One region of the Pseudoalteromonas maris genome, then DNA from elsewhere that is predicted to be linked to it. Evidence: predicted binding sites of a transcription regulator. Region 1 holds the regulator's gene; each other region holds the start of a gene.

Region 1 (3,066 bases):
GTTAGCGGTTTTAAATCAGGCTCCCAGTGCGGGTTAGGGAGGAAACGCGCATCGAATACATAGTCAGCATTTTTTGGAATACCGTGTTTAAAGCCAAATGATTCAAAGGTAATAAGCAAGGGTTTGTCCTTTTTGCCCATAACCTTTTCGCGGATCATCTCTGCTAATTGATGCACACTCAGCTCACTGGTATCAATGATGAAGTTTGCGTGTGAGATAAGCACATCGAGCAACTTTTTCTCTTCCTTGATGGCGATATCCAGTGGCAAATTTTGCATTGATAGAGGGTGTAAACGGCGAGTTTCAGAGAACCGCTTTATGAGTGTTTGCTCATCGCTATCGAGGTAAAATAATGATGGCTTTGAGAACTCAGGTAGGTATCCAAGGATATCGCTAAACTCTTGTTCTTCTTTGGGTAAGTTACGTACGTCAATGCTGACCGCTATTTTGTCGTAACTATCAGAGACGCTGCGCACCAGAGAGGGGAGTAAGTTAACAGGGATATTATCAACACAGTAGTAGCCCAAGTCTTCCAAAACTCGTAACGCTACGGATTTGCCTGATCCCGAACGGCCACTGACGATTATCAAGTCCATTTCTAACCCCTCACTAAGCATATATGCGTAATAATCATCACACTTATACGCAGTAGAATTAGGTGATGATCAGCTCAAACAACTCTTGATCGCTTGTGACGGCTCTAAGTTGTTTACACAGTTGTTTATCTTTGAGTTTATCAGCTATTTTCGCTAAGGTCTTGAGATGTTGGTCACATTGGTTATCTGGTACGAGCAGTGCGACAAAAATATCTACAGGGCGGTTATCAATCGCATCAAAATTGATGGCTTCTTTGCTGGTAACGACTAAAGCGATGATTTCATCAAGGCCTTCCAAACGGCCATGAGGGATAGCAATGCCGCGGCCTATGCCGGTGCTACCTAATTTTTCACGCGTTAAAAACGCATCGAGCAGTGTTTGCTCGCTCAAGTGAGGCGCATGTTGATGAGCAACCTGAGCAAGGTACTCCAGCATTCTTTTTTTGCTATTAAAAAGGACCGCAGCTTTGCTGCAGTCCTTTGAGAAAATATGTTCTAGGCTCATATTAGTGTCGAGACAATTTCTCTTTATGTTTGATTACTTGACGATCCAATTTGTCGATAAGGCCATCGATCGCCGCATACATATCTTGATGCTCCGCGGTTGCGAACAGTTCGCCACCATTTACGTGAAGAGTTGCTTCTGCTTTTTGTGTGAGTTTCTCAATATCAAGGATGACATGCACATTATTGATATGGTCAAAATGACGCTCAAGTTTTGCAAATTTGCTATTTACATAGTTACGAAGAGAGTCTGTGATTTCAACATGACGACCGGTAAGATTTAATTGCATAAGCATTTTCCTTCTTGTCTTGCGTCTATATCAAGCTTTTACGCTGATTTGACGGTGGAATGGCTAACGATTCACGATATTTTGCAATCGTTCTTCGAGCCACTTTAATTCCTTGCTCTGCAAGTATGTCCGCAATTTTGCTATCGCTCAATGGCTTAGCTGGGTTTTCAGCGGCTACTAGCTTCTTGATCAATGCTCTTATCGCTGTGGATGAGCATTCACCTCCGTTTTCAGTATTCACATGGCTGGAGAAGAAGTACTTAAGCTCAAATATTCCCCGAGGTGTGTGCATGTATTTCTGAGTGGTAACGCGCGAGATTGTTGACTCGTGCATTTCAACCATTTCTGCCACATCGTTGAGGACCATTGGTTTCATCGCTTCTTCGCCATGTTCAAAGAATGCCTGCTGTTGTTGAACAATGCAATTAGTTACTTTGAGTAGCGTATCATTGCGTTGTTCCAGGCTCTTTATAAACCATTTTGCCTCTTGTAAGTGAGAGCGAATAAATTGGCTGTCACTTTGTGATTTACAGTTACGCCCTAGTGAAGCGTAGTGATCGTTAACGCGTATTTTAGGCATGCTGTCTGGGTTCAATTCAACCACCCAGCGGCCCTTTACTTTTTTCACTGACACATCAGGTATCACGTATTCCGACTCTTCGCGAACGATGGTCGCGGCGGGTTTTGGATTCAGACTATGTATCAGTGTCATCACCTCTTTTAACTGCGCTTCTTTAAGCTTAGTCTTTTTCATCAAGGTGCGATAGTCGCGATTTCCTAGCAAATCAATGTAATTACAAATTACCTCTTTCGTTTCTCTAAGCCAAGGGGTTTGAGGTGAAAATTGATTGAGCTGGATCAACAAGCATTCTTGTAATGAGCGCGCGCCTATTCCCACGGGATCAAATAACTGAATACGTTTGAGTACCGCCTCAATTTCGTCTAATTCAATCTCTTCTTCTTGCTCTTCGTGATTAAGGCTTTCAAGTAAGTCTTCGGTTGTTACCGTCAGTAAGCCGTTATCGTCGATGGCCTCAATGATAGCCGTTGCAATGGCTTCATCAATTGGACTAAACGGTGTGAGTTGGAGTTGCCACATCAAGTAATCGTGCAAGGTTTCAGTTGTTTCACCTTGATACACAGATTCGTCATCAGGCATGGGGCCTGCAGAGGCCACGGGGGCCGCGCTAATGTATTCATCCCACGACACATCCATGGGCAAGTCATCGCCCATAGACTCGCTGCTCATGGCATCAGAACTCTCCATTTGGTCTGAAGTTTGAGTTTCTACCTCATTTTTGTCTTCGCCATTGCTGTGAGAGTCTTGGTCATTATCAGACTTGTCATTGTTATCTGAATAACTTTCCTCTTCGACTTCAAGCAGAGGGTTTGCGTCTAGCGCTTCTTGAATTTCTTGCTGGAGATCCAAAGTACTGAGTTGCAACAGGCGAATGGCCTGCTGCAGTTGTGGAGTCATTGTTAATTGCTGGCCTAAGCGCAGCTGTAATGATTGCCTCATGTACTCTAACAATCCTTTTTATTGTTATAACCTAAATTGTTCACCTAAATACACATCACGAACGGTTTGGTCTGCCAGAACCTCCTCAGGACTCCCTGAGGCGATCAATTCACCATGAGAAACGATGTAAGCTGTTTCACACACGTCTAATGTTTCA
Region 2 (3,066 bases), on a different contig from region 1:
GGTTTGTTGGAGAACCAGCCAAGTCTGCTGAAATGGTCTTCGCACTCAGCGACAACACTGCAAAGCTACACGCAATAATAAGTATAATTTTCAATTTCATCGCTTAAAATCCTTTTATAACATTCAAAATGACTATGATTTTTAAACAATAAAACATCAACAAACCTAATATGCAAGAAAATAACAACTTCCATAGGGTTGAATATACTCAATACAAATTATCCCAATAATCATCTAGGATCTTGCTCGCTTCAGGTAATGAGCGAGCACTGTAGCGCCCATCAGTGCATTGCACTAGGTTCATGCGAACAAGCTTCTCGAGGGCGTCGGTGACGTCAAAATCAAGGATGCAATTGTGTGTCTGTGCAAACCATTGCTCGATTTGCTGATCAATGTGCTCCTCGCTCAATCCTTGGTTATCTGCATTGAGTAAAAAGGTATATGCCAATATAGCTTCTTTACAGTCTTCTTCCTCGGCTGCATCGACGAGCGTGTGAAACACACCCGCATTGTTATCGAGATTCTTAAAATAAAGGTTATCGGAAAGCGCCTTCATAAAGCGGATTTTGCGGTTCTTAAACTTGGTCCACTCTTTAAAGATAAAACTTCCAAACACGCCCATACCAATGCCAAACGTGATCAAGTGCTTCTTGGTGATTTCGACCTCTTGGTCGTTCAACCCCAACCAAAACGCCAATAAAGAAGCGAGCAACACAATGGATGCACCAAGCTTGGTGACTAACACTACGATACCACCTATGGCCGCAGAACCACCGATAACGACTTTATCAATGGGGCGCATGCGCACTTCGCTGTTAGGAAAGAGCATTTCCAAGTCGGCTTTAGGCACATTCTGGAACAACTTGATAATGGTAGAACCTGGCGTAAAACCTAACGGCTCCTTCTTTTTATTAGCAAAGTGTTCAGCGTCTTTGAACGTGATATAGACGGCCACTCTATCATAATTGGTGAACGTCACCTGCTTTTTACGCAACCCCCAAAAGCTACGAAGGGTCTCAGTCTTTTGTGTTTCACCGCGGCGATAAAAAACCATTTCTTCAAAGTCATCAAAGGTGACTTCCAGTCTTACCTTGAACAACGACTCTTCGCTGAGTGCATTTTGCAGGTCTTCATCAGTGACTTTTTCGAAGTTGGCGCTATCAAGTAAATCAGCAAACTCGTTTGCAAAACGGGCTCTGCATTGCGCTTTCTCTTGCGCTGAGGCAGCGAGCAATATGCGGGTATCACCTTGCGCATCAAACGCGGCGAAGTTATCTTTGAGGCTTTCAAGTTGCTGGTGATACTCAAAATGAATTCGATTCACTAATAAAGCGCAAAACACAGAAAATTGCGTTTTATCAATATCTGCCCCTAGGCCATCTGCGCACAGCGCGATGATGTCCTTTTTACGAAATGGAATAAAACGGTCGCCAGACATAAGTGTAGTTAAATTAAGTACAATCTAGGTTTATCTTACCTGATCATGCCAATTTCAAAAGGGTCATCGCCCAACTTTAACGCTAAAAGCCTCTTTTTAACTCTCCTAGCGTGCACTGAACATCACCATGTAGTTCAGTTATGCATACAGGCTGATATAACTCGGTGCAAGCGCATAAAATATGCACCACCAAGGTGCAGATGGCGAAAGTGCACGTACTCGCCACTCTTTATCGGTTATATATAAGCTATTGATTATTAACATTTTATATTCTTATGGCTGATTAATTTTCGACCTTGGCACAGCCTTTGCGATACAGAGTGTGTAACACAGTTTACATAGCAAAAATTAACAGGAATGAGACTATGAACAAAAACAAACTTGCAAAGGCGATTGCGTTAGTCGCTCTGTCAGTAGCTCCACTTGCGAGCCAAGCGGCCGTAACTGCCAATGTTGCTGCTACTTCTAACTACTACTGGCGCGGTATCACTCAGTCAGCAGACAGCGCAGCGGTATCAGGCGGTGTTGATTACGCAAACGACAGCGGTTTTTATGCAGGTACTTGGATTTCCAACATCGACTTCGGCGATGAAGCAAGTACTAGCTATGAAATGGACTTTTACGCAGGTTTCTCTGGCGAGGCTGAAGGCATTGGTTACGACGTAGGGTACATCTACTACGCCTATCCAGATGCTGCTGGTGACATTGGTTTTGGTGAGTTATACGGCTCTGTAAGTTGGGAGTGGCTAAGCGCTGGCGTTAGCTACCTAACTAACGCTGAAGATGATGCTACAAGCGAAGAAGATATGCTTTATCTTGAACTCAATGCGGCGTTCACAATTTTAAATGACACTGAACTTGCGTTTCACCTGGGTCACTCTAGCGGTGATACAGTGCAAGAGTGGTACGGCGAAGACGACAGCTATCTCGATTATGGCGTGAGCATCAGCAAGTCTGGCTTTACGTTTGGTCTATTACAGACTGACCTAGATGCCGATGACGACTTAAAAGCATACGTATCATACAGCTTAGACTTTGAGCTATAAGCAGCTCAAAGTCACATCTGCATTCATAACATCTATTGTTGCTGCAAAACCGGGGCCGAAAGGCCCTTTTTCTTTTATGGTACCGGGTGCCCTTTAGACGCTTCCCAAATGCGATACCACTGCTCTCGATTTAATCTTAAGGTTTGAGCATCCACAGCACTGCGTACTCGACTCATGTTACCCGTACCCAGCACAATGGCGGGTTTACTTGGATGCATAAGTAGCCAAGCGTACACCACTTGATCGATGCTTTTTGCACCAACCTCTTCACCCACTTGGGCTAAACACTGTTGCAACCGCTGCGCTTTTGCATCATCGCCTGCAAATAGTCGCCCTCCAGCAAGCGGAGACCAAAGCATAGGCGTTCGATTCAGCTGTTGGCACTGATCCAGCGTTCCGTCATCCAATGCCTGCATGTTATGGGGCGAAAATTCAATTTGGTTAGTCACCAAAGGAAAATCAAGACGAGATTGCAGCAAAGCAAACTGACTTGCAGTAAAGTTCGATACGCCGAAATGCAACACATCACCTTGGCGTTTAAGTTGCGTGAATGCCTCAGCCACTTCATCCGCATCCATCAAG
Region 3 (3,066 bases), on a different contig from region 1:
GCAACCAAGGAGCTGACAACACAAATAAGTCCCAGAAGTTACTGATTAAGTCCATCTACATCCTCCAATGCACTGAGAATAGAACAATGCTGCGCCGGAGCCTCACTACCACAACACTGTTGAGCCAATTGCGATAACGACGCATAAAACCGCTCTAACTCTGCTAAACGTTTTGCTACCAAATCGCGCTTTTTTAAGGTCAAGTCTTTGACTTCCTGACAACTGTGCTGGGCCTTTTCAAAGTTTATCTTCAACAGCTCAGCGATTTCTTCAAGGCTAAAACCCACCTCTTTTGCTCGGCGGATAAACTGCAATTGCGCCAGATGCTTTTGTGTATACTGCCGATATCCACTGTGGTCCCTGCTAGGCTCACTGAGTAATCCTTGCTGTTCGTAATAACGCAGGGTATCTGTACTCATTGATACCTGCGCTGCCAACTCACCTATTCGCATGTTCGTCACACTCTTGTTAGGTACTTGCTCTACTGTGATTATAAACCTTTGAGTCAACTCCAAGGTCAATAATTTTTTTTGCCATCGCCGATTGTCCATGAAAAACTACCCGCCTCATTCAACTTCGGAGCCAGCCATGAACATTGTTATGTTAGATACACACACTCTCGGCGAAAATGCATTAACGCCATTGGAGCAACTTGGCCACTTTACAGGGTATGCATTAACATCCCCAAGCGAAGTGATCCCACGCTCAAAAAACGCCCATGTGCTGATCACCAATAAAGTAAAAATCACTAAAGAGCACATGCAAGCGCTACCTAACTTACAGCTTATTTGTGTTGCAGCCACTGGCACTAACAACATTGATTTACCCGCAGCACGTGAATGCGGTGTCACTGTATGCAATGTTGCAGGCTATTCAACAGCCAGCGTTATTCAACATACCTTCACGCTTATGTCGTTACTTCTGAACAATATGCATCGTTATATTAACGACTGTCACGAGGGAGCATGGCAACGAAGTGATATGTTCTGTCGTTTGGACTATCCGATACACGAGCTTGCAGGTAAACAACTGACAATTATTGGCTACGGTGAGTTAGGTCAGGGAGTCGAAAAAGTCGCCCAGGCCTTTGGTATGCAGGTGGTCATTGCAGAGCGCCAAGGCGCAGAGCCAAGACAAGGACGCATGCGTTTCGAAGATGCACTTGCACAGGCCGATATTGTCTCTATCCACAGCCCGTTGACAGAGGACACCGTTAACCTTATCAACGCTGACACGCTGGCACTTATGAAACCTTCTGCGGTGCTCATAAATACTGCGCGCGGACCGATTATCAATGAAGCGGATCTCGCTCAGGCGCTGACTAATGGCACGATAGCAGGTGCTGCGTTGGACGTACTGAGTGAGGAACCGGCTCGCTCAGATAATCCTTTACTTGAGTACACCGGCAGCAACTTACTGTTGACCCCTCATACAGCGTGGGCGTCACACCAAGCAAGGGACAGATTAATCGCGCAAATAGCACTTAACATCACCGCATTTACTCATGGTGAAAGTAGAAACTTGGTTAGTTAAATTAACCAACTTATTGGTGAGTTTGCTAAACCAACATTCACCTTTAAAACATAAGCGATTGATATTAAACAAATTTAAAAGTTGGCATCGAACTTGATATTCATTAGGTGAATTATAAAAACAGTATGGAAATTAACATGAAAAAAGCTTTACTCTGCGCCGTTGTTGCACTCCCTCTTCTAGGCGGTTGTGTTATTTCAGTCAATGATGGCGATGCTGATGCGCATTGGGGCTCAAGTGACTGGCAACAGCAGCAGCGCAATAACCGCAACTATATTGCCAATATTGATTTAAACAGTGCTGCTATGACAGTAAAAGACATCTTAGGCACTCCTGATTTTAGTGAGACATTCAACCATCAGGGTGAGACTTACCAAGTGCTATTCTACGCCACACAAAGCGTAAAATCAGACGGTAAAATCAGTAAAAATGAGTGCACTCCGTTAGTGTTCAAGTCCGGCCGCTTGGTCAGTGTTGGTGACAGCGCCTATCAGGCCCTGATAGGCAAGTTGTAAGGTTAACGAGCCCGCCTAAGCGCTAGTTAGCACTAGCGCTTAGCATTAGGGACAAAATGCAAAGCCATTGCGCCCTGCGTCTTTGGCTTGATGCAGTGCCTTCTGAGCTTTCTCTAATAGCTCTATTTCGTCACTGTCCTCATCGACGCCTTCATAGGTAGCAGCTCCGATTGAGATTGTTACACGGTCTGATATAGGAGAGTCTATGTTCGCAATACACAAATCACGTATCACATTACACAGTTTATTCGATAATGCTTGAGCTGTTTGCTCTTCACTGCCCGGCAGCACAGCCACGAACTTATCGGCGCCGTATCGAGCGACAAAATCACTACCACGTCGACAGTTATTAACAAGCGTTTGTGCAACCAGTTTCAAACACTCATCACCTTTTTGGTGACCATAGTGGTCATTGAAGCGTTTAAAATAATCAATATCAATCAGCAACACAGACAATGGCAACCCTGCACGTGCACTTCGGCGCCACTCTCTAGCAAAGTGTTCATCGAAGTAACGACGATTAGGAATTTCTGTTAAACCGTCGACGCTAGCAAGCATTTCCAACAGGTTATTCTTTTGTTTGATAACCAGTTGGTTTTTAACGCGCGCCCTGACAATAGCTGTACCAAAAGGCTTGGAAATATAATCCATTGCCCCAAGTTCTAAGCCCTTGGCTTCATCGCCCATAGACTCATGTGCAGAAATCATTATTACGGGGGTCGCTTGCGTACGCTCGTCATGCTTTAGAAGTTTAAGCGCCTCATAGCCACTCATTTGCCGAAGTGTTGCACCAAGTAAAATAAGCTCCGTTGTATTCTCTTTAAGCCATTCAAACATAGCTTCAGCGCTTTTGACACCGTGTACCTGATACTTATCAGACAATGCTTTTGTAATTGTTGTCTGGTTGAACTCATCATCTTCCACGATGAGGATATTCGCTGACTTCATGAGTCTTCCTATTATGTACTCTGTTAAGTACTCGCCTAAAACTGCCCTATTTTGACATGTGACACACCAG

Evidence for each region. The regulator sigma-54, encoded in region 1, starts transcription at its own class of promoters, with help from an activator protein. The targets are predictions, from matches to a motif close to GTTGGCACGNNNNTNGNNT.
Region 2: a site for sigma-54 is predicted at 1,734-1,752, ahead of AAEU32_RS14460 (TorF family putative porin). Genes of this name have one in related genera too.
Region 3: a site for sigma-54 is predicted at 1,614-1,632, ahead of AAEU32_RS09370 (DUF3192 domain-containing protein). Genes of this name have one in related genera too.

What each region holds. Positions count from the first base shown of each region.
Region 1 is NZ_JBMMUF010000003.1:295,393-298,458, reverse strand. It holds gene rapZ (RNase adapter RapZ) at 1-596, opposite strand, end outside; gene ptsN (PTS IIA-like nitrogen regulatory protein PtsN) at 655-1,101, opposite strand; gene hpf (ribosome hibernation promoting factor) at 1,103-1,390, opposite strand; gene AAEU32_RS06360 (RNA polymerase factor sigma-54) at 1,416-2,909, opposite strand; gene lptB (LPS export ABC transporter ATP-binding protein) at 2,934-3,066, opposite strand, start outside.
Region 2 is NZ_JBMMUF010000012.1:67,437-70,502, reverse strand. It holds gene AAEU32_RS14470 (hypothetical protein) at 1-100, opposite strand, end outside; gene AAEU32_RS14465 (TMEM143 family protein) at 209-1,438, opposite strand; gene AAEU32_RS14460 (TorF family putative porin) at 1,804-2,484, shown strand; gene AAEU32_RS14455 (aldo/keto reductase) at 2,559-3,066, opposite strand, start outside.
Region 3 is NZ_JBMMUF010000005.1:207,399-210,464, forward strand. It holds gene AAEU32_RS09355 (SO_0444 family Cu/Zn efflux transporter) at 1-55, opposite strand, end outside; gene zntR (Zn(2+)-responsive transcriptional regulator) at 39-452, opposite strand; gene AAEU32_RS09365 (D-2-hydroxyacid dehydrogenase) at 589-1,533, shown strand; gene AAEU32_RS09370 (DUF3192 domain-containing protein) at 1,671-2,048, shown strand; gene AAEU32_RS09375 (GGDEF domain-containing response regulator) at 2,094-2,996, opposite strand.